4 regions of the Tistrella sp. genome follow, and region 1 is predicted to be linked to each of the others. Evidence: riboswitches for the same ligand, from Rfam matches in the RefSeq annotation. Region 1 holds a riboswitch; each other region holds the start of a gene.

Region 1 (7,510 bases):
GGCACCAGCGCCCGCGCGCCCTGGTCGGGGTCCGAGAAACAGCCATGGACGGGGGTCAGGCCCAGCTGGGTCAGCCGCCAGTCGGCGATGTAGCGGACATAGGCCTTCACCTCGTCCGGCCGCAGCCCCTCGACCGGCCCCAGCTCGAAGGCGAGATCGATGAACCGGTCTTCCAGGCCGACCATGGTCTTCGCCACATCGGTGATGTCGTCGCGCACCGCCCGGGTGACCGCGCCGGTCTCGCGGTGCCATTCGTGGAACAGACGGATGATGCCTTCGCAATGCAGGCTTTCGTCCCGGACCGACCAGCTGACGATCTGGCCCATGCCGTTCATCTTGTTGTGGCGCGGGAAGTTGAGCAGCATTGCGAAGCTTGCGAACAGCGCCATGCCTTCGGTGAAAGCGCCGAACATGGCCAGCGTCCGCGCCACATCGGCCACCGTGCCGGTGCCGAAGCTGTGCATGTAATCGGCCTTGGCGCGCATGTCGGCATAGTCGCGGAAGGCTTCGAACTCGGCCTTGGGCATGCCCAGCGTCTTCAGCAGCAGCGCATAGGCATCGATATGCACCGTCTCCATGTTCGAGAAGGCGGCCATCATCATCTGGATTTCCAGCGGCTGGAACAGCGGCAGATAGCGCTTCAGATAATTGTCGCCGACCTCGATATCCGACTGGGTGAAGAAGCGGAAGATCTGGGTCAGCAGGCCGCGATCGGCATCGCTCAGCCGGTCCGAGGTCCAGTCCTTGACGTCGCCGCCCAGCGGCACCTCTTCACCCATCCAGTGGATCTGCTGCTGGCGCTTCCAGAAGGCATAGGCCCAGGGGTAGCGCTCCACGTCATAGGTGCCGGTGGCCGTCAGCAGCCCGACCCGGCCGGTGCCGACCAGGGTCATCGGATCGAGATCGCCGGCGATCACGCGCCTCACTGACATGCCAGGCACTCCTCGTAATCGGTGCGTGCGGTCGCGGCCAGGCTGGCCCCGGCACGGGTGCCGCCGGCAAAGCCCGCCCGCTGGATGGATTTGGAGCGGCAGTAATAAAGGCTCTTCACCCCCCGCTCCCAGGCGGTCCAGTGCAGCATGTGCAGATCCCATTTATCGATATCGGCCGGCAGATACAGGTTCAGCGACTGGCTCTGGCACAGGAAGGGTGCACGGTCGGCCGCCAGTTCCACGATCCAGCGCTGATCGATCTCGAAGGCGGTGCGGAACACCGCCTTCTCGTCGTCGGTCAACCCGTCCAGATGCTGCACCGATCCTTCGTGCTCGACGATCGATTGCCAGATCTCGGGCCGGTCGAGGCCGCGTTCGGTCAGCAGCCGGGCCAGATGCGGGTTGCGCACCGGAAAGGCGCCCGACAGCGTCTTGTGGGTGTAGATATTGGCCGGGACCGGCTCGATACAGGCGCTGGTGCCGCCGCAGATGATGCTGATCGACGCCGTCGGCGCGATGGCGAGCTTGTGGCTGAACCGCGCCTGCATGCCGGCCTCGGCCGCGTCCGGGCAGGGGCCGCGCTCCTCGGCCAGGAACACCGAGGCCCGGTCGGCCTCCTGGCGCAGCCTGCGGAAGATCGCAAGGTTCCAGGCCTTGGCCATCGCGCTTTCGAACGGGATGCCGCGCGCCTGCAGGAAGGCATGAAAGCCCATGACGCCCAGCCCGACCGAGCGTTCGCGCATCGCCGAATAGCGCGCCCGGGCCATCTCGTCGGGTGCCGTCTCGATGAAGCTGGTCAGCACGTTGTCGAGGAAGCGCAGCACGTCCTCGACGACCCCCGCCTCACCCTGCCACTGATCCCAGGTTTCGATGTTGAGCGAGGCAAGACAGCAGACCGCGGTGCGTTCCTCGTCCAGATGATCGGCGCCGGTCGCGAGCGTGATTTCGCTGCACAGGTTGGAAGTCGAGACCTTGAGCCCCAGCGCCCGCTGATGGCGCGGCAGCGCCCGGTTCACCGTGTCGATGAACAGAAGATAGGGCTCACCGGTCTGCAGCCGGGTCTCAAGGATCCGCTGCCACAGCCGCCTGGCGTCGATGCGGCGCATCACCGCGCCGGATTTGGGGCTGATCAGCGGAAAATCGGCGCCATCGCGCACGGCTTCCATGAAGGCATCGGTGATCGCGATGCCGTGATGCAGGTTCAGGCCCTTGCGGTTGAAATCGCCCGAGGCCTTGCGGATTTCAAGAAATTCCTCGATCTCCGGGTGATGCACGTCCAGATAGACCGCGGCCGATCCGCGACGCAGCGAGCCCTGCGAGATCGCCAGCGTCAGCCCGTCCATGACATGGATGAAGGGGATGATGCCGGATGTCTCGCCGCAGCCCTTCACCGGCTCGCCGATGGAACGGACCTCGCCCCAATAGGTGCCGATGCCGCCGCCATTGGAGGCGAGCGCCACATTCTCGTTCCAGGTCCGCACGATGCCGTCCAGGCTGTCGGGCACCGCGTTCAGGAAGCACGAGATCGGCAGGCCGCGGCTGGTGCCGCCATTGGACAGGATCGGCGTCGCCGGCATGAACCAGAGCCGCGAGATCGCATCATAGATCCGCTGGGCATGGGCCCGGTCGTCGGCATAGGCGCAGGCGACCCGGGCGAACAGATCCTGATAGCTCTCCCCCGGCATCAGATAGCGGTCACGCAGCGTCGCCTTGCCGAAATCGGTCAGCAGCGCATCACGGCCACGATCGAGCACCAGATCGGCCGGCACCGGCTTGGGGGCCAGCGGAAACGGGATCGGCGCCTGCGGCCGGCGCGGCACGGCTTCGGGCGGCAGCGAAGCCGTCACCGGAACCAGATGGCCGTGCCGGTCGAAGTCGAAGGCGAGAGAGGTCATGGCGTTCACCCATCGATCTGCGGACCGGGGCCGGATGAACGCAGGGCAGGCCGAACGCGCGGGCACGGGATCAGAACCCGCGGGTCGCCGGACGGAAACCGCCATGCGCCCGCCGGGACTCCCCGCCCAGGGACGTATCATTCCAAGGTTCCGGCAGGTCTCCTGGCTCGCGGGTCACCGCCGCCACGCCGGCCTTCCCGACGGTTGCCCGTCAGTGGCCCAGTCTTGCGTGGCCGCTCTCCGCCTACAGTTGCGGGGACAGCTCCGGCATTGACGGGGGTGTCCCCCGTCGCACCGGATTCCCTCTTAGCCCCAGATCTTGTGGACCTGGGGAACCGAGAACGCCGCATCTTGTGCAGATCGCCGTCCCGCCGTCAAGCCTCGGCCGCGGGATAGGGGGCGAAGCGGCGTTCCGCCTCGTCGACCGCCAGGCGCCGCCCCACCGGCGGAAAGGCGCGCTGCGGGCAGGCCGGGCGGTCGCAGACCTTGCAGCCGGCGCCGATCGGCGTCGCGGCCTCCGGATCGGACAGGTCCAGCCCCTTGGCATAGACCAGCCGGCCGGCATGGCGCAGGTCACAGCCAAGCCCGATGGCGAAGCTCTTGCCCGGTGCGCCCCAGCCGCCGCCCATGCGTCCCACGGTGCGGGCGATCCAGAGATAGGTCCGGCCATCGGGCATGCGGGCCAGCTGGGTCAGGATCCGGCCGGGGCTGGCGAAGGCCTCGTGCACGTTCCAGAGCGGGCAGCTGCCGCCGACCCGCGAGAAGTGGAAATCGGTCGCCGACTGACGTTTGGAGATATTGCCGGCCCGGTCGACCCGCACGAAGAAGAACGGCACGCCCCGCGCCTCGGGCCGCTGCAACGTGCTGAGGCGATGGCAGATGGTCTCGAACCCCACCCCGAACCGGCGGGACAGCCGCTCGATGTCATAGCCCAGTTCCTCCGCAGCCGCCAGGAAGGGGGCATAGGGCAGGATCAGCGCCCCGGCGAAATAGGCGGCCAGGCCGATCCGCGCCAGCACCCGCGCCTCTTCCCCGGAAAAGCCCGGATCGGCCGACAGCCGGTCCAGCACCGCCCCCTGTTCCAGAAAGGCGAGCCGGCTGGCGATCTGGAAGGCGGCCCGGCCCGGCGGCAGCCCGGCTGCCAGCCGCAGCACCCGGCGCTCGGGATCGAAGCGGCTGAGCACCCCGCCCCGGCTTTCCGCCTCGCCCGGCTCTTCGTCGTCGATCACCTCGACACCGTGCCGGCGGCGCAGATGGGCGATCAACCGCGGCAGAACCCGGCCGGGAACCAGGCCTGCCGCGGTGTTCAGCGCCTCGGCGGCATGGTCCAGCTCGGCCACATGGTTGTGGCGGGCATAGAAGAAATCCCGCACCTCCTCGTAAGGCATCGGCGTCAGGGTCTGGCCGGCGACGTCCTGCCCCAACCGGGCGGCAAGCGCATCGGCCCGCTCTTCCGCCGCCCGCCAGTTCCGGTGCAGCCCGACCAGCGCCCGGCCGATCTCGGGCATACCGGCGGCCAGTTCCCGGATCTCGGCCATCGACGCCCGCCCGCCGGCCCCCTCGCCGCTCAACACATCGCGCAGATCGGCGATCAGCCGCGCCTCCTCGTCTTCCGAGAACATCTGCACATCGACCCCGAAGACCGCATTGATCTTCAGCAGCACCGGCACGGTCAGGGGCCGTTGGTTGCGTTCCAGCTGGTTCAGGTAGCTGGGCGACACGTCCAGCGCGCGGGCCAGTGCCGCCTGGGTCAGGCCGCGTTCCTCGCGCAGCCGTTTCAGCCGCACACCCATGAATGCCTTGCTCATGCCCGGCTCATCCTTCGCTCCCCGAATCTTCGCAAACTTCGCAAACTTCCGGGCCACCCTTCGCAAACCCACGCATTTTCAGTCATTTGCGGGTTTTTCCGTCTGCGTATATTGCGAAGCATCCCATCCGATGCAAGAGCAATGAGGCCCCTGGTGATCCTGCACGAGGTTCGCGCCCACCGTTCCGCCGACCATCTGCCCCGCGAGGATCAGCTCGCCTGGAAGATCGCGGCCGTTGCCGCCGACCCGGTACCGGTCGGTGCCGAAGTGGCCGAGATGATCGGCAACCGCATCATCGACAATGCCGCGGTCGCCGCCGCCGCCCTCGCCCGCCGGCCGGTGGTGAGCGCCCGCACCCAGGCGGCCGCGCACCCCTTCACCCCCGGCGCCACGGTCTTCGGCCTGTCACCTCATCGTCGGGTTTCGCCCGAATGGGCGGCCTGGGCCAACGGGGTCGCGGTGCGTGAACTCGACTTCCACGACACATTCCTCGCCGCCGACTATTCCCATCCGGGCGACAACATCCCGCCGGTGCTGGCAGTCGCCCAGCATTGCGGGCTCAACGGCGACCGGCTGCTTCGCGGCCTTGCCGCCGCCTACGAGATCCAGGTCGATCTGGTGAAGGGCATCTGCCTGCACGAGCACCGCATCGACCACATCGCCCATCTGGGCCCCTCGGCCGCCGCCGGCATCGGCGCGGCGCTGGGCCTGCCGGCAGAGGTGATCCTCCAGGCGGTGCAGCAGGCGCTGCACGTCACCACCACCACCCGCCAGTCGCGCAAGGGCGAGATTTCCAGCTGGAAGGCCTATGCCCCGGCCTTCGCCGGCAAGATGGCGATCGAGGCGGTGGACCGCGCCATGCGCGGCGAGGGCGCGCCCGCGCCCGTCTACGAGGGCGAGGACGGGGTCATCGCCCGCATGCTCGGCGGCTTCGACGCGGTCTACCACGTGCCGCTCCCCGCACCCGGAGAACCGAAGCGCGCGATCCTTGAAACCTGGACCAAGGAATATTCGGCCGAATACCAGGCCCAGGCGCTGATCGATCTGGCCCGCCGCATGGCACCCGCGATCGGCAATCCCGCCCGGGTGAAGAGCATCGTCATCCACACCAGCCACCACACCCATAACGTGATCGGTACCGGCAGCGGCGACCCGCAGAAGTTCGACCCCAGGGCCAGCCGCGAGACGCTGGATCATTCGATCATGTACATCTTCGCGGTGGCGCTGGAAGACGGCGGCTGGCACCACCAGCGCTCCTATGCGCCCGACCGCGCCGCCCGCCCCTCGACCATCGCCCTCTGGCGCAAGATCTCGACGGTGGAGGATCCCGCCTGGACCCGGCGCTATCACGCCGCCGATCCGGCGGAGAAAGCTTTCGGCGGGCGGGTGGTCGTCACCCTCGACGACGGCCGCGAGATCACGGACGAGCTGGCGGTGGCCGATGCCCATCCGGCCGGCGCCCGCCCCTTCCGCCGCCCCGACTATGTCGCCAAGTTCCGCATCCTCGCCGAGGGCGTGATCGACCAGGTGGAGCAGGACCGCTTCCTCGCCACCGTCGAGCGCCTGCCGCATCTCTCCGCCGACGATCTTGCCGGGCTGAGCTTCAGCGTCTCGCCCGACCGGCTGGGCGCGCGCGCACTCCACGGCATTTTCGACCGGATCGGCTGACCTTCAGAAGGAGTTCAGGCAGATGACCACCACGATACCCTCCGAGACCCCCCGCCCGAAAAAATCGGTCGCCCTGTCGGGCGTGCCCGCCGGCAACACCGCGCTCTGCACCGTCGGCCGCAGCGGCAACGATCTGCATTATCGCGGCTACGACATCCTCGACATCGCCGACCGCTGCGATTTCGAAGAGATTGCCCATCTGCTGATCCACGGCAGCCTGCCGACCGAGGCGCAGCTGCGGCTCTATCGCGAGAAGCTGAAGCGGCTGCGCGGCCTGCCCCAGGCCGTGCGCCGGACACTGGAAGCCCTGCCCGCCGCCGCCCATCCCATGGACGTACTCCGCTCGGGCGTCTCGGCCCTGGGCTGCGCCCTGCCCGAGGCCGCCGACCACAACCCCGCCGGCGCCCGTGATCTCGCCGATCGGCTGCTCGCTTCGCTCGGCTCGATGCTGCTCTACTGGCGCCACTACGCCCATGCCGGCCGGCGGATCGAGGTCGAAACCGACGACGACAGCATCGGCGGCCATTTCCTGCACCTGCTGCACGGCCGGCCGGCCCCGTCCTCGCATGTCAGGGCGATGCACACCTCGCTCAATCTCTATGCCGAGCACGAATTCAACGCCTCGACCTTCGCGGCCCGCACCATTGCCGGCACCGGCGCCGATCTCTATTCGGCGATCACCGGCGGCATCGGCGCCCTGAGCGGGCCAAAGCATGGCGGTGCCAACGAGGTCGCCCTCGACATCCAGCTGCGCTATGCCACGCCCGACGAGGCCGAGGCCGATATCCGGCGGCGGGTGGCGGCGAAAGAGGTGATCATCGGCTTCGGCCATCCGGTCTACACCATCGCCGATCCGCGCAATGTGGTGGCGAAACAGGTCGCCCGCCGGCTGATGGAAGAGACCGGCGACATGCGGCTCTACCACATCGCCGAGCGGATCGAGGCGGTGATGGCCGATGCCCGCGCGATGTTCGCCAATCTCGACTGGTACACCGCCGTCGCCTACCACGTGACAGGCATCCCGACCCTGCTGTTCACGCCGCTTTTCGTGATCGCGCGAACGTCCGGCTGGTCGGCCCATGTGATCGAGCAGCGCCAGGACGGCAAGATCATCCGCCCCTCGGCCAATTATGTCGGCCCCGAGCCGCGCCCCTTCCTGCCGATCGGGCAGCGCGACCCGGCCGGCCGGGTGCGTGCGGCCTGACCC
Region 2 (7,510 bases), on a different contig from region 1:
GAGACCCGCCCCGAGCCGCTCGCCCCCGCAGAGTTGAAGGCGCTGTCCACCGTAACCGCCACTGCCTTCGGGCAGCGCCGCAAGATGCTGCGTCAGAGCCTGAAGGCCCTGGGCAATGCCGAAGATCTGCTCGCCGCCGCCGGGATCGATCCGACGCGCCGGGCCGAAACGGTGTCGGTGGAAGGGTTTTGTGCCCTGGCACGCGCCTTCGCCGATCGGCGGCAGGCAGAGGATGGCGAACGGTAGGAGCCGTCCGCCATCCGTTTCGGGTCAGAGCACGAAATCTCCTGCGGCGCCCGCCCCGATGCCACGCACCACGATCTCCATATCACGGACGAGATCTCCGTCGACATCGATGAGGACCAGCGATGTCGACGCAGTCAGAACCTGAACCGTCAAGGCCCCTGCAGCGCCGTCGAAGGCCTGGTTGCCCAGGAAGCGGAAGGCCTGGACGCCTGCGACATCCGGATCGGCATCTATGCGTGTCAGATCAATCCGGTCGCCCTCGGCGCGGTTGAAATCGCCGATCGTATCGCGCCCTGCTGCGCCGGCACTGTCGGTGATGCTGGTGTACACGAAGACGTCCGCGCCACCGCCGCCTTCCAGCAGATCGTCGCCGTTCTGCCCCAACAGACGGTTGGCGGCCGCATTACCCCGGATCGTATCCGCGAAGGATGATCCCCAGACCGCCTCAATCCCGGTCAGTTCATCAATCTTGCCCGTCGTATCGGTGGCGACCCCCTGGGCCAGGTCTACGTACATTGCTCCCGGGTTGTCGCCGTAATAGATCAGATCGACGCCGGGGCCACCTTCCACATCGTCATTTCCGGTGCCGGGGATCAGGAAATCGTCGCCGTCATCGCCATAGAGCTGATCGTCGAGCGCCCCGCCGTCCAATCGGTCATCATCGGCGCCACCGGTCAACAGATCGTACCCGTTCCCGCCCCTGAGCGTGTCTTCACCCAGATGGCCGGCAAGATAGTCATCGCCCTCGCCACCATTGACCTCGTCGTCCCCTGCATCGGCATAGATCTGATCGTTGCCGCCATCCCCGTTCAGAAGATCATTGCCCGGGCCCCCCCATATCTCATCGGAACCGCCACGGCCGAACACCACGTCATCTCCCAAACCTCCGGAGATGACGTTGACGCGATCATCGCCCCAGAGTGAGTCGTTGCCCTGTTCGCCGAGGATACGGAAGAAATTGTTCTGATAGTCGTTGCCCTGCCCGGCGATCCGGACTGCATCGCTACCGGACGAGACGGCGCTGTCACCACCGCTGGTCAGAAACTGATCCGGCGAGGCTGCCGACTGGGCACCGGAAAAGGACAGGACGGTCACGTCATAGGTTCCCGGTACCTCTTCGTACTCCGCGACCGCCAGATAATACGTCCCCGAGGTCGCCGGCACATATTCGAAGTAGGCATTGAGGCCGACCCCGTCCTCGCCGTCGGAGAGGATATGGGTGCCGTCGGGCCGGCGCAGATACATCAGAATGTCGCCGGCATCCGGGTTGGCGTCGGTCTGTGCGGACCCGTAAAAGCGATACACCGTTCCCGCGGCCAGGCTGAGGCGGATCCAGTCCACATCGCCCGCGGTCTCGAACCGCCCGGAATACTGCATGCTGTTGGCCCCGACGGCGAAATTCGCCGTGGTGCTCGTGTTCGCGGCCACATCCGCCATGATCGTCGTACTCCATGGGCCCGGACGCGCCGGCATCGCAGACGAGCGCGCGCGGCACCGCCTGCCGACACCCCCTCGGGCTGTCGATGAATATGTTTACCGCCACTTGGCGTCGAGGCACCCGGCAAGGCGCTTGCGCCTTCAACACATGAAGCTGAATGGCAGGGCACGTCTGCCCCCTGAATTGGGGGGCCCTTGAATATTCCGGCCGTGTCACCGACATTCGCACCGGCCACGTCCGGCCTCCCTCTCGACCGGAGACCGCATGACCTATCTTCTGCTCGCTGCCGGCCTTGGACTTCTGTTCCTGGGTGGCGAACTGCTGGTGCGCGGCGCCGTCGGTACCGCCACCCGTCTCGGCATCTCTCCCATGGTGATCGGCCTGACGCTGGTCGGTTTCGGCACCTCGACCCCTGAACTGGTCGCCAGCCTTCAGGCCGCCCTTGCAGGCGCGCCGGGCATTGCGATCGGCAATGTGGTTGGCAGCAACCTTGCCAACATCCTGCTGATCCTCGGCGTCTCTGGGCTGATCCTGCCGGTGGTCGTGAACCCGTCCGCCTTCCGCCGCGACGGTACCGCGCTCGCGCTCGCCACCATCGCCTTCATCGTCGCCTGCCTGGGTGGCGAGCTTGGCCGGATTGCCGGCGTGATCTTTCTAGTCGGCCTCGCCGGCTACACGCTGTTCAGCTACATCTCCGACCGGCGAAGCAACGACGCTGCAGCCCGCATGCATGCAGCCGAGGCGGATTTCGTTTCGGACGAGCCGCAGGTGAAGGCCATGAGCCTGCCCAAGGGGCTGCTGATCACCGCGATCGGTATCGCGGGCGTCATGCTCGGGGCCGACTTCCTGGTGGGGTCGGCGGTGGAGATCGCCCGCGAATTCGGCATGTCGGAAGCCGTCATCGGGCTCACCCTGGTCGCGATCGGCACCTCGCTGCCCGAACTGGTCACCTCGGTGATGGCCGCGATCCGCCGCCATGGCGACGTCGCCTTCGGCAACGTCATCGGCAGCAATATTTTCAACATCCTGGGCATCGCCGGCGTAACCGCCCTGGTCAAGCCGATCCCGATTCCGCCCGAGGTGCTGGCACTGGATCTCTGGGCGATGGCCGCAGCCACCGTTCTGCTGCTCTTCTTCGCCTGGACCGGCTGGCGCATCGGACGCCGGGAATCCGGCATCTTCCTGGGGGCCTATCTGGTCTATCTGGCGGCCCAGCTCTCACCCGGTATCCGCGGGGCGCTGGGGCTCGCCTGATATGCGTCGGGGTGCCGGCGCGCTTTCTCAGCGGCCGGCGCCCTCGCGCATCACATTCACGAAGCCGCTGAGGCCGAGCCGGCGTCGGCGCCGCAGGCGCTCCGCCCTGAGGATCGCCTCCAGATCCGCCAGAGTACGGTCGACATCCTCGTTGACCAGCACATAGTCGTATTCGGCGTAGTGGCTCATCTCATCCGCCGCCTTGGCCATGCGCTTGGCCACCACCTCGGCGCTGTCCTGAGCCCGGGTCGTCAGGCGGCGCTCCAGTTCGGCGATCGAGGGCGGCAGGATGAAGACGGTCACAAGGTCGTCGCGCGCCCGGTCGGCCAGCTGCTGGGTGCCCTGCCAGTCGATGTCGAACAGAACGTCGCGGCCGTCGGCCAGCGTCGCCTCTACCGCGGCCCGGGGTGTGCCATAGCTGTTTTCGAACACGGTCGCATGCTCAAGAAGCGCCTCTTCGGCCACCATGCGATCGAAACTCGCGCGATCGATGAAGTGATAGTCGACGCCGTCCACCTCGCCCGGGCGCATCGGGCGGGTGGTTACCGAGACCGACAGCGTGATGTCGTCGTCCTGCGACAGCAGGCGGCGCGACAGCGTGGTCTTGCCGGCACCCGAAGGCGAGGAGAGCACCAGCATCAAGCCACGCCGGCGATCATGAGGGGCGCGGCGTGCGGCGGTGGTGTCGGTCATCAGCAGCATGGTCCCTGAGAGGCGGTGATGTCGAAGCTCATTCGACGTTCTGGATCTGCTCGCGGAGCTGATCGATCCGGGTCTTGAGGGCAAGTCCGATCCGCGTCAGCGCCGTGTCGGAAGATTTCGAGCACAGCGTATTGGCCTCACGGTTGAATTCCTGCGCCAGGAAATCGAGCTGGCGCCCGACCGGCTCGTCGGCGGCCATCAGCTCCCGTGCCTGGGCGACATGGGCGACCAGCCGGTCCAGCTCTTCACGGATATCGGCCTTGGCAGCCAGCATCGCGGCTTCCTGAACGATCCGGTCTTCGGCAGCACCCGCGCGGTCCTGCAGCAGGCTGCGCAGCTGTTCCTCCAGCCGGGCACGGATGGTCGCAGGCTGGGTGGCGGCCAGGCCGGCAGCCTCGGTCACCAGCCCCTCGATCGCATCGACATGTTCGGTCAGCAACCGGGTCAGAGCCGCCCCTTCCTGGGCGCGGGCAATGACCAGGCGATCGAAGGCGGCGATCAGGCTCTCGGTCATCGCATGCTCGCGCGCCGCCCGAACGGCCTCGCTCTCCTCCTGCTCCACCATCTGCAACAGGCCCGGCACCCGCAGCAGGCCGTCGAGCCGCGGCACCTTCGCCTTGGGAAAGCGTCGCTGAAGCTCGGTCAGAACCTCGCCCAGCCCGTCGGCGACCTCGGGATCGATGCGAAGACGCGCGCCCCGGGCATGGGTCACCAGGCCCAGCTGCACGCTGACATGGCCGCGGCGGATACGGTCCTGGGCGACCTTGCGGACGACCGGTTCCAGCTGGTCGAAACCGGGCGCCAGCCGGATCCGCAGGTCCAGCCCGCGGCCGTTGACGCTCTTGACTTCCCAGTTCCAGCCATAGCGGGCATCGCCTGCATCGGCGCGGGCGAATCCTGTCATGCTGGCAAGCGCCATGGCCAATCTCCCGAGGATGAGCGATGATCAGGGGCGGGTCGGACGGGCGGACTATACGAACCCGTCCCGCCCCCGCCAAGCCTCGGATGACCATCCGGGTCTGATCACGTCACAGTCTCCGACGCTGCCCGTCGGATGTCCACCAGGACCACCCGCGTCCCATGACCGCATCCCCCACGCCCCGCCATATCGCGATCACCGGCGCGTCCAGCGGACTGGGCGCTGCCCTGGCGCTGGAATATGCCGGACCGGGCATCCGACTTTCCCTGCATGGCCGCGACACGGACCGCACGGAAGCCGTGGCAGCCGCCGCCCGCAGCCGTGGTGCCGAGGTGGATGTGGCGCGGTTCGACGTCACCGATGCCGATGCCGTCGCAGCCTGGGTGACCGCGATCGGTGCAGGCGCGCCCCTCGACCTGATGATCGCCAATGCCGGCATCTCAGGCAACGAAACCGGCAGTGGCGGCGCGGTTTCGGCAGAGGTTACCAGGGCCATCTTCGCGGTCAATGTCGACGGCGTGGTCAACACCGTGCTGCCCGCAGCCGAGCTGATGCTGGGTCGCGGGCGCGGAGCGATCGCCATCGTCGCCAGCCTCGCCGGCTATCGCGGCCAGCCGGGGGCGCCTGCCTATGCCGCATCAAAGGCGGCCGTGAAGGCCTGGGGCGAAGGGCTGCGTCCGCGCCTTGCCCATGGCGGGCTACGGGTGTCTGTCGTCTGCCCGGGGTTCGTGCGCACGCCGATGACCGCCCGCAACCGCTTTCCGATGCCCTTCCTGATGGATGCCGACCGGGCGGCGCGGATCATCCGCCGCGGGCTCGACCGCAACCGGGCGCGCATCGCCTTTCCGTGGCAACTGGCGGCCCTTTGCTGGCTGCTCGCCGCCCTGCCGGCCGCCTGGGCGGACCGGCTGCTCGGCGGCCTGCCTGGGAAGTGACGGCCGCTGCAACCATCCGGCGAAAACACGCGAATGTCACATCGCGCTTGCCAGACGGGCGATCTTCGCGCCAGGATGGCTCCACTGACGGTGTCCTGCGGTCGTTCCGCAGGATGAAAAGGGAATGCGGTGCGCCGGTATCATAATCCGGCAATTCCGCGGCTGCCCCCGCAACTGTAAGCGGAGAGTGCCCCGTCTCGAAACCACTGGCCCCGACGGGGGCCGGGAAGGTGACGGTGGTGCGATGACCCGCGAGCCAGGAGACCTGCCGTCATTCGCGGTCACGGGCGAGCACGTCGGGCGGGGTGTACCGATGGGTTCTGCAAGCGGTGGCGGCGCGGCATGAAGACCCCATAAGCCCCCCAAGGCTTCCCCTTCCCGCCCCGACCAGCCACCCTGCCGGCCTCGTTCGCAGTGACCGCATGACGCAGTCGAACGAGGTCGAGTATCCCCGTGTCCACCAATCGCCCACCCGCCCGCCACCGGTCGCGCCGTCAGCTTCGTGCCGGCCTGGCCCTGCCACTGATCACGCTGTCTCCGCTGGCAATTACGAACCTGGCCGCTGCCGAAGAGACTGGAACCGACGAGGCCACGCGTCTCGCCCCGCTTTCCGTCTCTGCCGCCCGCAGCCCGGTGCCGGTCGAGACCGTCGGCAGCGCCGTCACCGTCATCACAGCCGAACAGATCGAGGCTTTGCAGATCCGTCAGGTCGACGATGTCCTGCGTCTGGTGCCCGGCCTTGCGGTCAGCCGCACCGGGTCGGTGGGTGGCACATCGCAGATCCGCATCCGCGGCTCGGAAGCCAATCAGACCCTGGTGCGCATCGACGGCATAGAAGTCTCCGATCCTTCGGGCGGGTCGGAATTCGATTTCGGCCATCTGCTTGCTTACGAGATCGAGCGGATCGAGGTTCTGCGCGGCCCGCAGAGCGCGCTCTATGGCTCGGATGCCGTGGGTGGCGTGATCGACATCACGACCAAACGTGGGTCCGGCCCGCTTTCGGGCAGTGTGCGGACCGAGGCCGGCAGTTTCGACACCCGCGAAGCGGTCGGCACGGTCTCTTATGGCGACCAGACGTTCGATGCCCTGGTCTCGGCCCAGAGCTTCCGCACCGACGGCATCTCATCCGCCGATGAACGCGCCGGCAATCCGGAGAAGGACGGCTATCGCAACCGGTCCGCTTTCGCGAAATTCGGCTGGCGGCCGGCGGAGGATCTGGAATTCGCCCTGGTCGGCAGGACCGTGCGCTATCGTACGGAAGGGGATGGCTATTCCACTCTTCCTTACGACGCCGATGAGGAAACCCGCGGTACGCAGACCTTCCTGCGCGGCGAAGCGCGCTACGCCATGGCGGACGGCCGCTGGCATCATAAGGTCGGCCTTGCCAACACCGAACATGATCGCGACTACCGATCAGATGGCAGCATCACCAGCACCTATCTGGGCCGCCGGCTGAAGGCAGACTATCAGACCGACTACGGGTTCGAGACCGGCGCCGTCAGTCACGATCTTTCGCTGGGAACCGAGTATGAACGCGAAACCGTACGAACCAGCAGTGCCTGGTCAACGGTCGACCGTGCCTTTGATTCCACAGGTTTTGCGGGGGAATACCGCCTCGGGCTCTACGACCAGCTCTTTCTCTCTGCGGCCGGACGCTACGACAGGAATGAAATCTTCGACGATCAGAAGACCTGGCGCTTCACCGCAGCCTGGCTGATCCCGGGCACGGATACCAAACTGCGGGCTTCTTATGGAACTGGCATCAAGAACCCGACCCTGTTTGAGTTGTTCGGCTACAGCAATACCTATCAAGGAAATCCCGATCTGAAGCCTGAAGAGGCAACCGGCTGGGATGCCGGTATCGAGCACAGCTTCTTCGATGGTCGATTCGTGATCGATTTCGGCTGGTTCCGCCAGGACATCGAAAATCTGATCCAAGGCAGCGGCAGCACGTCGATCAACCTGCCCGGCACATCGCGGATCAATGGGATAGAAACCTCGGTCACCATACGGCCG
Region 3 (7,510 bases), on a different contig from region 1:
CGGCTTCAGGCGCTGGCGACGGCGGCCGGGGTGCGGCTGCATGTCCTGGCGAGCGGTCGCGACGGCCGGCTCGATGCCGGCCGTCTGGCGGGACTGGTGCCGGGCTGGCGCGAGGCCTCGATCTGGTTCTGCGGCCCGGCCGGGTTCGGCCGCAGCCTCCGTCGCGGGCTCGCCCGTCTCGGTCTTGCCCGCGGCCGCTTCCATCAGGAAGCCTTCGAGATGCGCTGATCCTGTCGGGGTGTGTCTGGCGCCAGATGCCGGGCGAGCATGGTGACCAGTTCGTCATGCAGCGCCCGGGGCAGGCGGTCATGTCCGTCGGCGAGGGCACCGTGGACGACGGCCTCGATGCTCCGCTCCACCAGCACGGCGAGAATGACGGGATCCCGGCCGGGGGCCAGGGGCAGGGTGGCGATCCAGCGGGCGACATGGCCGGTGATCGTGGCCGAGACGTCCCTGATCCGGGCCATGTCGCCGATCCGCGGCACCTGTTCGTTCAGCACCCGGTGCAGGGCCGGGTGCAGCCGGTGGGCATCGGTCGCGGCCGCGACGATCATCGCCACCGCCTCGGCCGGCGGCCTGCCGGCAAGCCGCGGTGCCAGATCGTCGAACACCCGGATCAGGGCCGCGGCGTGGCGGTCGATCAGCGCGGCGACCACCGCTTCCTTGGACGGGAAATACTGATAGAGCGAGCCGATGCCCACGCCTGCCGCCTCGGCGATGCGGGTGGTGGTGGCACGGTCGAAGCCGTCGCGGATCAGAATGTGAGCGGCGCCGTCCAGGATCGTCTCGACGGTGGCGCGCGATCGGGCCTGAACCGGCCGTTTCCGCGGGCTTGTGGCGGGGGGGACAGGCGGCATCGGCGGGGCTCCGGATGCGAATTCAGAAACCGAAGGAATCTTCGTATTCTGAAGGCGACCGATCAAGCCCCCCGATGAACGAGGTGTTCCGATGAAGCCGGCCGTGTTCTCGATTGCCCAGGAACTCGCGACACTGGTGCCGGGCGGCGACTTTCGCCTGCTCGATCATCATCTGGCCGACGGGCCGGTGATGGCCGGGGTGATCCGGATCGATGCAGGCAGCGTGAAGGGCTTCTGGGAACGCCATGACGGCGGCGACGAAATCCTGGTGATCCTGGCCGGCCGCGCCACTTTTACCATCAGTACGGGCGTGGAAGACATGCAGCTGGAGGTCGGGCCCGGCGATGTCCTCTGTGTGCCCAGGGCCATGACCCACGGCGCGGTCCTGCACACGCCCGCCCTCGACATCCTGTTCTTCACCCCCCGCGACGGCAGCAGTGCCTGGACCGATGATCCGTCGGTCACGCCCCGTCATTGATGCCGACGATCCGTCGGTCACGCCCCGTCATTGAGGCCGGCGGCTGCGGCCGCAAGCCAGCTGCGCACGGCCGGATCCTCGGCAAGGCCGATTGCCCGGGCATAGGCGGCGCGCGCCGATGCGGCATCGCCCGACGCCGCCAGCAGATGGGCCCGAAGCGCCCAGGCGGGCTGATAGGTCTCAAGCCCGGCGACGGCGTCGAGGGCATGAAGGCCGTGCATCGGGCCCGCCGTTCCGGCCAGGGCGGCGGCATGGCCGACGGCGGCCCCTGCGGATGGGGCGATCGCCATCAGGGCACTATAGAGGGCCAGTCGGATGTCGGGGCCGGGTTGCGGCCGCCCGGCGGGGTCGGCGCGTGCGTTATGGGCGGATTGGATCGCCGCCTCCAGCTGATAGCGGCCGGGGCGCCCCAGGGCTGCGGCCGCGGCCAGCTGGGCTTCGGCCTCGGCGATCAGATCGGCCCGCCAGAGCGTGGTGTCCTGAAGATCGATCGGGACATAGCGGCCGGCGGCGTCGCGCCTTGCCGGGCGGCGTGCCTCGCAATGGGCCATCAGGGCCAGAAGACCGCGCGCCTCGGCCGCGGACGGCATCAGCTCCACCAGCAGCCGGCCCAGCCACAGGGCCTCGCCGGTCAGGTCGGCGCCGCGGGTATCGCCGCCGGCCACCATCTCCCAGCCGGTGCCGAAGGCGGCGTAGACGGCATCCAGCACATGGCTCAGCCGTTCCGGCAGATCCTGCGGCTCGGGCAGCTGAAAGCCGATGCCGGCGCTCCGGATCCGCGCCTTGGCCCTGACCAGCCGCTGCCCCATGGTGGCGGGTGCCACCAGAAAGGCCGATCCGATCCGGGCGGCATCCAGCCCCAGCACCGCCTGCAGCATCAACGGCGCGCGCATCTCGGGGGCGATCGCGGGATGGGCGCAGACGAACAGCAGGGCCAGGCGGTCGTCGGGCAGGGGCCGCGCCGCCATCGCCGCATCCTCCGCCTCCCCCGCCAGCAGGGTCAGGGCCGGTTCGGCCGCCCGGCGCACGGCCCCATGGCGCAGGGCATGGGTGATCCGGCGGCGGGCGACCGTGGCGAGCCAGGCCTCCGGCGCGTGCGGCACACCCTGCCGGGGCCAGAGGTCGAGCGCGATCCGGAAGGCATCGGCCACGGCATCCTCTGCCGCGGCCAGGTCGCGGAACCGTGCGGCCAGGAAGGCGACGAGGCGGGCACGGGACTGCCGTGCCGCCGCCTCGACCGCCCTGTGTGCCGCGTCGGGGCCGGTCACGCCGCGCCCCCGGGTTCCTGCGCCGAGGGCATCACCGGCCTCAGCTCAATGGCACCCTCGGCCGCCGCGGGGCAGCGGGCGGCCCAGTCGAGGGCCGTGTCCAGATCCGGCACCTCGATCACGAAATAGCCGGCGAGCCGCTCCTTGGTGTCGGCAAACGGGCCGTCCTGCACCTCGCGGCGCCCGTCCGTGATCCGCAGCGTCGTCGCCGTCTCGGGCGGCAGCAGCCCGTGGCCTTCCAGCATGATGCCCGAGGCGCGGATCGCCTCGACATAGGCACCCCAGCCGCCCCAATAGTCCCCGGCCCGGGCCGGATCCTTCTGCTTCGCATGGGCTTCGGCGGTTTCGTAGATCACCATCATGTACTGCATCGTTCGCATCCCTCATCTGCGGACGGCACGCCGTGCCCGCACCCCGCGGGCCGCTCTTCCCCGTCCGGAATGATGAGCCCCGGGCCATGGCGATTTCGACAGCGATGCCGTGCGGCCCGACATTTTTTTGAGGCGGGGATGTCCGGTGCCGACCCCACCCGCGGGCCGACGACTTGACACCCGATACAACCACAGATCAGAATCACCTCCCATGAAGGTCCGCCTCTCGCTCCTGACGGGGGAGGGCGGTGTAAAAGGGAACATGGGCACGGGCGCTGTGCGCCCGGGAGCCATGGCTGCCCCCGCAACTGTAGGCGGAGAGTTCGTCGCCCGCCCGGGACCTGAGGTTCCGGGCTGTCAGGCCACTGGGCAACCGGGAAGGCCGGCGACGGATGGTGACCCGCAAGCCAGGAAACCTGCCTTCGCATCTGACAGGGCCACTCTCCGAACGGGGTGTTCGGACGGGGGCGGGGTCCCCGGAACCTGCCGGGATTTCTCCGAAGGCCTTGCCGCACGTGGCCAACGCCTTCGGAGGATCGGCCCTTGCATATTATGGAAGGTTATCTGCCGGCGACCCATGCCGCCCTCTGGGCGGCGGTCTCGGCCCCCTTCGTCATTCACGGTGCCCGCCGCATCACCCGGCTGGTCCGCGAAACGCCGGAAGTGAAGCTGCTGCTGGCGGCATCCGGCGCCTATGTCTTCGTGCTCTCGGCGCTGAAACTGCCCTCGGTGACCGGCAGCTGTTCCCATCCGACCGGAACGGGGCTGGCCGCCACCCTGTTCGGGCCCACGGTCACCACCGTGCTCGGCACCATCGTGCTGCTGTTTCAGGCCCTGCTGCTCGCCCATGGCGGGCTCACCACCCTTGGCGCCAACGTATTCTCCATGGCGATCGCCGGGCCCTTCGTGGCCTGGGGGCTGTTCCACGGCCTCACCCGCATGGGGGCCGGGGCCGCACTCGCGATCTTCTTTGCGGCGACGCTCGGCGATCTTGCCACCTATGTGGTGACCTCGCTGCAACTGGCGCTCGCCTTCCCCGATCCGACCGGTGGCATCGCCGGGGCGGCATCGAAGTTCCTGGGCATTTTCGCCCTCACCCAGGTGCCGCTGGCGATCAGCGAGGGGCTGCTGACCGTGGTGGTGTTCAACATGCTCGGCCGCTACAGCCGCTCGGAACTGAAGGCGCTGGATCTGTTCCGCGGGCGGGTGGCGTCATGATGAAGCGCAATCTGGTTCTGCTCGCCCTGGTCGTGATGCTGGCGATCGCGCCGCTGCTGATCCATCCGCCCGGCACGGCGGAATTCGCCGGGGCCGACGGTCAGGCGGAACTGGTGATCGGCGAGATCGCGCCGGACTATGTGCCCTGGTTCCAACCGCTGTGGGAGCCGCCGAGCGGCGAGATCGAAAGCCTGCTCTTCGCCCTTCAGGCGGCGATCGGCGCCGGTCTGCTCGGCTATTATTTCGGCCTGCGCCGTGGCCGCCGCGAGGCGGATCCGGCCGCGGACGAGGCGGCGCCGGCACGTGCCGACGGACCCCGCGCCTGATGCGGGCCATCGATCGTGCCGCGCAGACCAACCGCTGGCGCAGACGACCGGCTGCCGAAAAGGCCCTGATCTTCATCGGGCTGATGCTGGTCTCGCTCATCGCGGCCGGCTGGATCGGCCAGATCGTGATCCTGATGCTGGTCCTCTGCCTGGTGCTGGGGGCGGCACAGGTGGCGCCGCGGGATCTGCGCGCCGCGGCCGTGGTGCCGGCCGGTTTCATCCTGGCCGGTACTGCGGTGCAGATGATCACGCTGCATTGGGCGCAGGGGCCGGTGGTTGGAATCGCCGGGCCCGAGGTGCTGTCTGCTGCCGCCTTCACCGGCCTCAGAAGCATCACCTGCGTCGCCTGTCTGATCGGGCTTGCGTTGACCACGCCGCTCACCTCGCTGCTGCAGATGGTTCAGCGTCGCGGGCTCGCCCCCGACATCTCGGATCTGGCGATGATGATGTTCCGCATCGTCTGGCTGGTGCTGGACTGTCTTGAGACGGGGCAGCGTGCCCAGGCGGCCCGGCTGGGACATGCCGGCTGGGGCCGGCAGATCCGCTCGGGCGGGCGGCTGCTTGCGGGGCTTCTGCCCCGGGTGCTGGATCGGGCGCAGCGGATGAATGCCGGGCTGGCGGTGCGCGGCTATGACGGCCGCCTGCGCTTTGCCGGCACCGAGGCGGTTGCGGCCCCGGCGCGGCTTGCCGTGCTTGCCTGTGGTCTGGTGCTTGCTGCGGCCGGGGCGGTCTGGATCGGCTGATGCTCGAAGCCCGCGGTCTGGTCCATCATTATCCGGGCGGCGTCACGGCGCTCGACCATGTCGATCTGGCGATCCCGGCCGGCGGCCGGCTGGCCATTCTGGGCGCCAATGGCGCCGGCAAATCCACCCTGCTGCTGGCGCTGGCCGGGGCGATCCGCACCGATCAGGGGCAGGTCGTGCTGGACGGCACCCCGGTCACCCACGACCGCAAGGGCCTGACCCGGCTGCGGCACCGTGTCGGTCTGGTGTTTCAGGACCCGGATGATCAGCTCTTTGCGGCGACCGTCGCCGAGGATGTGAGCTTCGGGCCGCTCAATCTGGGGCTGACGGCAGCCGAGGCCGGGGAGCGCACGGCCGAGGCGCTGGCGATGATGGGCGTCGCCCACCTCGCCGACCGGGCCACCCATATGCTCAGCTTCGGCCAGCGCAAGCGGGTCGCGATCGCGGGGCTGCTCGCCATGCGTCCCGGCATTCTGCTGCTCGACGAGCCGACGGCAGGGCTGGATCCGGCGGGGGTGGACGAGCTGATGCAGCGCCTGGATGCGGTGGCGGGCACTGGGACCGCCGTGGTCATCGCCACCCATGACATGGATCTGGCCAATGGCTGGGCCGACCGTGTCGCCGTTTTCGGCCGTGGCCGGATCGTCCTGGACGGGGCGCCCGACACGGTTTTCGAAGACGAGGTGCTGCTGTCGGGGCTGGGGCTGCGCCTGCCGATGCTGCGCCGTCTGGCCTCTGCCCTGGCATCCCGCGGACTCTTGCCGGCCGGGCCCCTGCCGCGGCGGCTGGAGGATCTGGTGGCGGCACTACCGCCATTGCGATAACCGGGGCGCCATTGCGATAACCGGGGCCGGGTGCCCACCCGGCCTTCGTCAGCCCGAAGCCTTCAGCCGGCGGTGAAGCGTGGCGCGGTGAATGCCCAGCACACGGGCGGCTGCGCTGATATTGCCCCCGGTCCCCGCCAGGGCGCGGAAGACCGCCTCATCGGTCAGGGCGCGGAGGGAGGCGGGGGCCGGCGACGCCGAAACCGCCGGCGTGACCAAAGAGGCCTGAGACGGCTGTGCCGGGGCCCCGGCCCCGGCCATGGGGGCGGTGAGGTTGGTGGGGTTGGGTTTTGCCTCTGCCCGGATGTCTTCCGGCAGGTCTTCCGCCTCGATCACCGCTCCGTCATCCGCCAGCGCGACCAGGGTGCGCAGGAGGTTGGCGAGCTCGCGCAGATTGCCGGGCCAGCCGTGGCCGATCAGCCGGCGGCGGGTCTCGTCCGACAGGCGAACGGCGCGTGTGGCGGCCCCGGTGGCGGCGAAGACGGCGTCGACGATGCCGTCCAGCGGCCGGCGGTCGCGCAGCGGCGTCAGGGTCACCGACAGATGGTTCAGGCGGTAATAGAGGTCGCTGCGGAAGCGCCCTTCGGCCACGGCCGTCTTCAGGTCCTGATGGGTGGCGGCGACCAGCCGGAAATCGACCTTGACCGGCTTGCCGGCACCCAGCGGCAGGACCTCGCCATCCTGAAGCACCCTCAGCAGCCGCGCCTGCAGGCCAAGCGGCATGTCGCCGATTTCGTCCAGAAACAGGATGCCGCCCTCGGCCTGGCGGATGCGGCCGGTGGAGCCGCGCCGCCGGGCGCCGGTGAAGGCGCCGTCCTCGTAGCCGAACAGCTCGCTTTCCAGCAGACCTTCCGGAATGGCGGCGCAGTTCACGGCGACCAGGGGTCGGTCGGCCAGGCTGGACCGGCGGTGCAGCGCGCGCACGAAGACCTCTTTGCCGGTACCGGTTTCCCCCTGCAGCAGCACCGGGATATCGGCATCTGCGGCCCGCACGGCGCGGGCGAGCAGGGCATCGGTGCCGCTGTCCCACACCATGCCGCCGCGAACGGTCACGGCCTGGGCCTCGGCGACGGGGCCAGGCGTCGGGCGGCGGCGCGGTGCCGCGGGGGCGGGGCGCGAGACGCGCAGATGCATCGGCACGCCGCCGGCACGGGTGTGCAGAAGCCGGGCCTCGCCGGTCATCGCCCCGTCGAACAGGGCTTCCCAGTCGGTCTCGCCGATCGTCGAGGCATCGACGCCGAGCAGGCCGAGGGCGATGCGGTTGGCCGCGGTCAGCCGCCCGTCGCGGAAGGCCAGCAGCCCCTCATGCGGCGTGCCGAGCCAGGAGGGGTGGGAATGCAGCCGCACCAGCAGATCGGCGCCGTCGGCCTCGGCGGCCTGCATCGCCCAGCGATGCTCCAGATTGGCGACCGCCAGGCGGATCAG
Region 4 (7,510 bases), on a different contig from region 1:
GCGCCCGCTCGGTCGCCTGGCGCAGGGCATCGAGCGCCGGCAGCAGCTCGGCGGCATAGGCGGCCCCCCGGGCGGTCGGCACCACGCCGCGCGGCAGCCGCTCCAGCAGCGGCGCGCCCAGATGCTCTTCCAGGATCCGGATCCGCCGGCTGAGTGCGGGCAGCGACAGCCCCAGCGCCTCGGCGGCCGCGGTCAGGCTCCGCAGCTCCACGGCGGCGGCAAAGGCCTCGATCGATCGGAAGGGCGGCAGGGGTTTCATCGGCGGCATCCGGATGCAGGATCCCCGGACCTTAGCACCGCCCATCGGTTTATCGAAGCCCGGCCGGGCATGGACGGGCTATGCTGCGGGCACGGAAACACCAGGAGATCCCCCGATGGCGCTGAAGAAGACCGTGAAGCAGATGGTGGACGAGGCGACCGCCCGCATCCGCACCATCCCGATCGACGAGGCCAAAACCCTGCTCGACGACCCGGACACCCTGTTCGTCGACATCCGCGACGTCCGCGAGCTGGAGCGCGAGGGCATGATCCCCGGCGCCTTCCACGCCCCGCGCGGCATGCTGGAATTCTGGGTCGACCCCGAAAGCCCCTATCACAAGCCGGTCTTCGCCTCGGGCAAGAGCTTCGTGCTCTATTGCGGCGGCGCCTGGCGTTCGGCGCTGGCCGCCGACACCCTGCAGCAGATGGGGCTTGAACCCGTCGCCCATCTGGAAGGCGGCTTCGGCGGCTGGAAGGCCGCGGGCGCGCCGGTGGTGCCCCGGCCGGCCAAGGGCTGATCCGTCCCGGGGCGCGCGCGGCTCAGCTGCCGCGCGGCTTGGCCCGATGGGTCGCGACCGCACCGGTCGGATCCTCGGGCCAGGGATGTTTGGGATAGCGGCCGCGCAGCTCCGACCTCACCTGGGCGTAGCTGCCGGTCCAGAAGCCGGCGAGGTCGGCGGTCACCTGGACCGGCCGGCCCGCCGGCGACAGCAGGTGGACCAGCAGCGCCACCCGGCCGTCGGCGACCCGCGGGCCTTCGGCCGCGCCGAACATCTCCTGCAGCTTCACCGCCAGGACCGGCGGGTCGCTCGCATAGTCCACCGCATGGCTGCGGCCCGACGGCACGGTCACCCGCTCGGGCGCCGCCTGATCCAGCCGGCTGCGCTGGCGCCAGTCCAGCAGCCTGAGCAGCGCGCCCTTGAGGTCGATCCGGGCAAGATCGTCCAGCCGCCGCACCCGCCCCAGATCCGGCCCCAGCCAGTCGTCGAGCCTGGCCAGCAGGCCGTCATCCGACACATCCGGCCAGCCGGCCCCGGGCCCGTCGATCCGCGCCAGGAAGGCGATACGGGCCCTCAGCGCCTTCGCCGCCTCGCTCCAGTCCAGCCGGTCGAGGCCCAGCCCGCGCACCCCTTCGGCCACCGCCGCGGCATGATGCTCGGGCGCAAGCTTCGCCAGCGGCTTCGCATCGATGACCAGCTGGCCCAACCGCCGTTCGCGCACCGCCACCAGGCCGCCGGATCGCTGGTCGAATTCCACCCGGTCCACCGTGCGGATCTCGTCGGCAAAGCTCTCCACGATCTCAGCCGGGGTGATCCGGGCGGCAAGAAAGGCGCGAACGTCGCCCCCACCCTGTGTGCCGCCACCAGTCGTCGCGACCGCAAGCCAGTCCTCTGCGGCCAGCGGGTCGAGCGGATCAAGCGCACCCCCGCCGCCACCCATCAGCCGGAACACCGCGTCGCGCCCGCGCGCCTGCGCCAGCCGTTCAGGATAGGCCAGCGCCACGAGTTGGCCGAGCGAGGGCGGCTCCGCCCCATCCGGCGCCTCCGGCTTCGGCAGTCGCCGTTCCAGCGCCCGAGCGCCGTCACGCAGCCGGGCGAGCGTGCCGCGATCGACCACCGCCCCATCGGCACCGCCCATGGGGTCGCGGCCCTCCGCCACCAGGGTCAAGCGCCGGGCAAGATCGGCATCGGCGCGGGCGCGCTTGAACGGGTCGCGTTCCGCCAGGATCTGGGCCAGGCGCGCCGCCTCTCGCCCGGCCCCCCGCCTGGCCCCCTCGATCGCCAGATGGGCAAGCCGCGGATGCAGGCCCAGCTCGGCCATCGCCCGGCCATGGCCGGTCACGCGGCCGGCCGCGTCGAGCGCGCCCAGGCGGCCGAGCAGTTCCCGCGCCTGGCCCCAGGCCGCCGGCGTCGGATGATCGGCAAAAGCCAGGGCATGGGTGTCGTCCACGCCCCAGACCGCCAGTTCCAGCGCCAGCGGCGCCGGATCATCAACGGTGATCTGCGGGGCGGCGAACCCCGCCAGGGCACGGGTCTCCGCCTCGGGCCAGAGCCTGAGGCATATGCCTTCGGCGACACGGCCGGCACGGCCACGGCGCTGCTCGGCCTCGGCACGCGACACGCGCATCGTCTCCAGCCGGCTCATGCCGGTCGAAGGGTCGAAACGCGGCCGGCGGGCGAAGCCGCCATCGATCACCACGCGCACGCCCTCAATCGTCAGGCTGGTCTCGGCGATGGCGGTGGCCAGAACGACCTTGCGCCGGCCGGGCAGCGAGGGGCGGATGGCACGGTCCTGCGCCTCTGCCGTCAGCTCCCCCGCCAGCGGCAGGATGTCGACCGCAGGCCCGCCGCCACCGGCCAGCAGCTCGGCGGTGCGTGCAATCTCTCCGGCACCCGGCAGAAAGGCCAGGATGTCGCCCGGCTCCGCCGCCAGCATCCGCCGCACTGCGCCCGCCATGGCCGGGGCCAGGTCGCGCAACTCCGGCCGGCGATCGTCATGGATCACCGTCACCGGGAACATCCGGCCCTCGGCCCGCAGCCGTTCGGCCCCACCGATCAGCGCCGCCACCCGTTCGGCATCCAGGGTCGCCGACATGGCGATCAGCCGCAGATCGGGGCGCAGGGCCTGTTTCGCCTCCAGCGCCAGCGCCAGGCCCAGATCGCCATCCAGGCTGCGTTCGTGAATTTCGTCGAAAATCACCGCCGCCACGCCCTGAAGCTCAGGATCGCCCTGGATGCGGCGGGTGAAGATGCCCTCGGTCACCACCTCGATCCGGGTCCGGGGGCCGACCTTCTGGTCCAGCCGGACCCGGTAGCCCACCGTCTCCCCCACCGCCTCGCCCAGTATCGCGGCCATGCGTGCCGCCGAAGCGCGTGCCGCCAGCCGGCGCGGCTCCAGCATCAGGATGCGCCCCTCTGCCGCCCAGGGGGCATCCAGCAGCAGCAGCGGCACCGCGGTGGTCTTGCCGGCACCCGGCGGCGCCTCGATCACCAGATCGCGGCCCTGATGGAGAGCCTCGCGGATCGGGCGGGCAAGCTCCGCCACGGGCAGCGACCGGATCGCACGGGCGATCCGGTCGGGCAATGCGGGATCAGGCAGGGGGGCGTCCGACGTCAAGGCGGGGTTCAGTCTTCCAGGAAGAAGTCGATGGTCGTCACCACCCGCACGGTCTTGGTCACCTGGCGGTTCTCGGGCATGTTCGGGATATCGGTCGCCGGCAGAATCTGGAACAGCCCCTGAGAGGCATTGCGGATCGCGCCGACATGGCTGCCGCTGTCGGTTGCGAACTGGGCGGCACCGTCGCGGGCATTGGCGGTCGCCTCGGCGATCATCCCGGGCTTCAGATCGTTGAGCTTCGTGAAGATATAGGACGGGCCGCTGCCCCAGGCGCCCATGTCGTTGGACAGCACCACCCCGGCCTCGACCAGATCGCCCACCTTCTGCGATGCGGCCTCCACCTTGTCGACATCGGTGGTCCGCACCGACACCGTCTGCGCCACGATATAGCGCACCTCGACCGGGCCCGAGCGATAGAGCTGCGCGTTCTGGTCGGTCACCTCCAGGCTCAGCATCTCGATCGTCTCGGCCGGCAGGCCGGCATCGGTGAAGAAACGCTTCACCGTCTCGGTATCGCGCTTCAGCTGGCCCAGCACCTCGTTCAGATCGTTGCCGGAGGCGACATAGCGCAGCGACCAGACTGCCAGGTCGGCCTTCACCTCGCGCTCGGCCAGGCCCTTCACCTGGACGGTGCGGTTGCCGAGCCGCGCCTCGACCACACCCTGGCCGACCAGCCAGCCGCCGGCGGCAATGCCCACCGCGATCACCGCGGCACCGGCCAGTCCCAGAACGTCCATACGCATCGGCAGATCTCCTGCGCAGAAATTCGGCCCCGCGGGGGTTGCGGGCAGCCGTCGTCCCTCCTGCGCCGGAGCCTGCGACGCGCCGCGGCCGGCGTCAAGCACGGCCGCGACACCATGCCGACACGGGGGAGGCCCGATCCGGCCCTTCTGACATCGCCCGCTCACAGCCGGGGGGGCTTCATCATCTTCTACCAGTATTCGAAGACCAAACCTCACATGATTATGCCACAGCGCAGCACTTAACAATTTTCGCTCAAGTTCCCAGATCATTGAGGAAGGCAAGAGAACTTGCCGGATCGCCGAACACAGGAGTAATTGACCATGTTCAAGTCCATGCGCGGCACGACCTCGGCTCTTGCGATCATCGTCGGTCTGGGTGCCGCCCCCCTCGCGGCCGGCAGCGCACTGGCACAGGCCGCCTCGCCGGGTGCTGCCCCCACGGAACAGCAGGCCCCGGCCGGCAGCGGGATGGGTGCAGGTGCCGGCAGCACGGCAGCCCCGTCGGGCGCCATGCCCGCGACCCCGCCGGCTGGCGGTGCCGACACCGCCGAGGCCGAGGATCCGCAGCCGGCCGATACCCTGCTGTCGAACGACACCGTGGTCCGGACCCCCGACGGTGAGGAAGTCGCCTCCCTTCAGGGCGTGATCTTCGGTACCGACGGTCAGATCACCCATGCGGTGCTCGCCTATGGCGGCGTGCTGGGCTTCGGCGCCAAGGAAGTGATGGTGCCCTGGGATCAGCTTAAGGCCGAGCCGGCCGAACAGGCCCTGGTCGCCTCGGTGACGCCCGAGCAGCTGGAGCAGATGCCGGCCTTCAAGTCACAGGAAGCCGTGAAGAGCGACGCTGATGCCGCCACCGGCGCCCAGCCGATGAGCACCCCCGCCCCCACCACCGCCCCGTCGGGCGGCTGATCCGGGCCGACCATGAACGACGACCATGACTGACTGACGACGGTCTTCCCCTGGACCACCGACCTTCCCCTGGACCACCGACGTTCTCCTCCCGAACGTCTCCCTGCCTGATCACTTCGGGCGCCATCCTCCCCCCGCGAGGATGGCGCCCTTCTTTCGTGCCGCTTGCCCCAGGGCATCCCGGTCTTTATGGTGCGGGGCGACGGTTCCGTGCCGCCTTTCCTCGGAAAGGCGGCCGGCGAAGAGGGAACGCGGTGCGGCGCCAGGGCGCCCAGGCCGCGGCTGTACCCGCAACTGTAGGCGGTGAGCCCACCCCCATGACAGCCACTGGCGGTAACAGGCCGGGAAGGCCGGGGGCCCGGGCCTGGACCCGCGAGCCAGGAGACCTGCCGTCGCACCCCCGCGTATCGCGCGGTCGCCGGGCGGGCATGACCGGCGGCAGGGAGACCCGGACACGCGCCGGCCATCCCGTTCGCGTCGGTGCGCCAGCCATCGCGGGACCATAACAGACCCATGACCGCCGCCGTCCGCCTGTTTCTGCTCGGCACCGCCCTTGCCGCCACCACCGGTGCCGTCCCGGCATTCGCCGATGACGAAAAAACCCGTCAAACCCTGACACCTCTGGTGGTGACCGCCACCCGCACGGCCGTCGATCCCGCCACCGTCGGCAGCTCGGTGACGGTGATCGACGGCGACGACCTGCGCCGAGCCGGCACCGTCTTCGTGGTCGATGCGCTGCGCCGGGCGCCGGGCGTATCGTTCAGCCGCACCGGCGGCCCCGGGGCCGCCACCAATCTCAGGCTGCGCGGCACCGATGACAGCCAGACCAAGATCCTGATCGACGGCGTCGAGGTGAACGATCCCGCCAGCGCCAGCGGGGCTTTCGATCTCGGCCGCCTGCTTGCCGACGACGTCGACCGGATCGAGGTGCTGCGCGGCCCGCAGAGCGCGCTTTACGGCGCCGATGCCATGGGCGGCGTGGTTAACATCGTCACCCGCCGGGGTCTGCGCAATGGCGGCACCGGGGTGGAGGGCGACGCCTCGGCAGAATACGGCGCCTATCGCAGCCGTCGGCATTCCGCGGCGCTGCGCGGTGCCGGCGAGCGCTGGGACGGCGCCGTCTCGATCGTCGATTTCCGCACCCAAGGCTTCTCGCGCCTGGAAGGCGGGCGGGAGGATGACGGTTTCACCGGCACCCAGATCGGCCTCAGCGGCGGGCTGACCCTGAGTGATCAATTCGCGATCGAAGCCACCGGCACGGCCGCCCGCACCTCGGCCGATTTCGACCCCTCGCGCAAGCCCGAGGCGCCGGGCGAGAACGAGGCCGACAGCCTGAGCGGCCGGGTGACCGCCATCGCCACCCTGTTCGACGGCCGGGTTGAAAACCGTACCACCCTCTCGGGCTCGCGGCTCGACCGCAGTTCGAAGGACCCGACCTCCAGCTTTTCGGTCCGCACCGATTTCGACGGCCGGCGGACCGGGATCGAGAACCAGACCGACATCACCGTCGACGGTCACGACGACGTGGCCACCGTCGGCCTCTCGCGCGAGCACGAGGCCGCCTCGATCGGTGATGCGAAGGCCCCCGGCGATCCGGTGATCAACACGCTTTCGGCCAATGCCGATACCACCGCGATCTTCGGCCAGTACCGGGCCGGGCTCTGGGACCAGCTCTATCTGACCGCCGGTGTCCGCCGCGACGATCATTCGGCCTTCGGCGCCCACACCACCTGGCGCTTCACTGGTGCCTGGATCGTGCCCGGCACCGGCACCACGCTGCGCGGCAGCTGGGGCACCGGCTCCAAGGCGCCGTCGCTCTACCAGCTCTATCACCCGACCTATGGCGATGCGGATCTGGAGGTGGAGAAAAGCCGGGGCTGGGATATCGGCATCGAACAGCGCCTCGTCGACGACGCGCTGACCCTGGGGCTCACCTGGTTCCGCAACGACATCCGCAACATGCTGAGCTTCGATTCCGCCGCCAGCCGCTACCGCAACACCGCCCGCGCCCGCACCGAGGGGCTGGAAGCGACGGCAAAGGCGGTGCCGGCCGACTGGCTGACGCTTCAGGCGGCCTATACCTATCTCGAGACGACGGATCTGGAGACCGGCACGGCCCTGCCGCGCCGTCCGCGCCACACCCTGTTCGCCGCCGCCGATGTCTATCCGCTGGACGGCACCCGGATCGGCATCGAGGCGTCCCATGTCGGCGCGCAGGTCAATTCCGCCAGCCGGCCGACCAAGATCCGCCGCTATACCATCATGGGAATCAATGGCGACCACCGCCTGACCGACGCCGTCACCGCCTATGCCCGGCTCGACAACGTCTTCGACGTGGACTATCAGGAAGTGGACGGCTACGCCACCCCTGGTCGAAGCCTCTATCTCGGCCTGCGGGTCGCCTTCTGACATTGGGAGACGCCGCCGATGGCAAGCTGCCTGATGGTGATGGGCACGGGATCCGACGTCGGCAAATCGCT

Evidence for each region. Region 1 has a riboswitch for cobalamin ahead of CMO28_RS26670 (ribonucleoside-diphosphate reductase subunit alpha). Riboswitches for the same ligand answer to the same signal wherever they lie in the genome.
Region 2: linked by a shared signal. The riboswitch ahead of CMO28_RS23525 (TonB-dependent receptor plug domain-containing protein) and the one ahead of CMO28_RS26670 (ribonucleoside-diphosphate reductase subunit alpha) in region 1 are both predicted to bind cobalamin.
Region 3: linked by a shared signal. The riboswitch ahead of CMO28_RS14605 (energy-coupling factor ABC transporter permease) and the one ahead of CMO28_RS26670 (ribonucleoside-diphosphate reductase subunit alpha) in region 1 are both predicted to bind cobalamin.
Region 4: linked by a shared signal. The riboswitch ahead of CMO28_RS07295 (TonB-dependent receptor plug domain-containing protein) and the one ahead of CMO28_RS26670 (ribonucleoside-diphosphate reductase subunit alpha) in region 1 are both predicted to bind cobalamin.

The regions. Positions count from the first base shown of each region.
Region 1 covers NZ_NYWI01000078.1:19,160-26,669, forward strand. Annotated here, with positions in the region: gene CMO28_RS26665 (ribonucleotide-diphosphate reductase subunit beta) at 1-932, opposite strand, end outside; gene CMO28_RS26670 (ribonucleoside-diphosphate reductase subunit alpha) at 923-2,827, opposite strand; cobalamin riboswitch at 2,962-3,182, opposite strand; gene CMO28_RS26675 (short-chain fatty acyl-CoA regulator family protein) at 3,202-4,635, opposite strand; gene CMO28_RS26680 (MmgE/PrpD family protein) at 4,777-6,303, shown strand; gene prpC (2-methylcitrate synthase) at 6,326-7,507, shown strand.
Region 2 covers NZ_NYWI01000073.1:23,481-30,990, forward strand. Annotated here, with positions in the region: gene rsmA (16S rRNA (adenine(1518)-N(6)/adenine(1519)-N(6))-dimethyltransferase RsmA) at 1-246, shown strand, start outside; gene CMO28_RS23500 (calcium-binding protein) at 271-1,683, opposite strand; gene CMO28_RS23505 (calcium/sodium antiporter) at 1,949-2,938, shown strand; gene gmk (guanylate kinase) at 2,966-3,640, opposite strand; gene CMO28_RS23515 (YicC/YloC family endoribonuclease) at 3,669-4,559, opposite strand; gene CMO28_RS23520 (SDR family NAD(P)-dependent oxidoreductase) at 4,721-5,494, shown strand; cobalamin riboswitch at 5,566-5,782, shown strand; gene CMO28_RS23525 (TonB-dependent receptor plug domain-containing protein) at 5,948-7,510, shown strand, end outside.
Region 3 covers NZ_NYWI01000040.1:104,678-112,187, forward strand. Annotated here, with positions in the region: gene CMO28_RS14580 (ferric reductase-like transmembrane domain-containing protein) at 1-228, shown strand, start outside; gene CMO28_RS14585 (TetR/AcrR family transcriptional regulator) at 204-857, opposite strand; gene CMO28_RS14590 (cupin domain-containing protein) at 949-1,335, shown strand; gene CMO28_RS14595 (RNA polymerase sigma factor) at 1,353-2,603, opposite strand; gene CMO28_RS14600 (YciI family protein) at 2,600-2,974, opposite strand; cobalamin riboswitch at 3,173-3,413, shown strand; gene CMO28_RS14605 (energy-coupling factor ABC transporter permease) at 3,518-4,192, shown strand; gene CMO28_RS14610 (energy-coupling factor ABC transporter substrate-binding protein) at 4,189-4,518, shown strand; gene cbiQ (cobalt ECF transporter T component CbiQ) at 4,518-5,261, shown strand; gene CMO28_RS14620 (energy-coupling factor ABC transporter ATP-binding protein) at 5,261-6,085, shown strand; gene CMO28_RS14625 (sigma-54-dependent Fis family transcriptional regulator) at 6,134-7,510, opposite strand, start outside.
Region 4 covers NZ_NYWI01000029.1:56,140-63,649, reverse strand. Annotated here, with positions in the region: gene CMO28_RS07320 (LysR substrate-binding domain-containing protein) at 1-259, opposite strand, end outside; gene CMO28_RS07315 (rhodanese-like domain-containing protein) at 375-776, shown strand; gene hrpB (ATP-dependent helicase HrpB) at 799-3,375, opposite strand; gene CMO28_RS07305 (SIMPL domain-containing protein) at 3,384-4,118, opposite strand; gene CMO28_RS07300 (PRC-barrel domain-containing protein) at 4,440-5,030, shown strand; cobalamin riboswitch at 5,217-5,439, shown strand; gene CMO28_RS07295 (TonB-dependent receptor plug domain-containing protein) at 5,544-7,439, shown strand; gene CMO28_RS07290 (cobyric acid synthase) at 7,458-7,510, shown strand, end outside.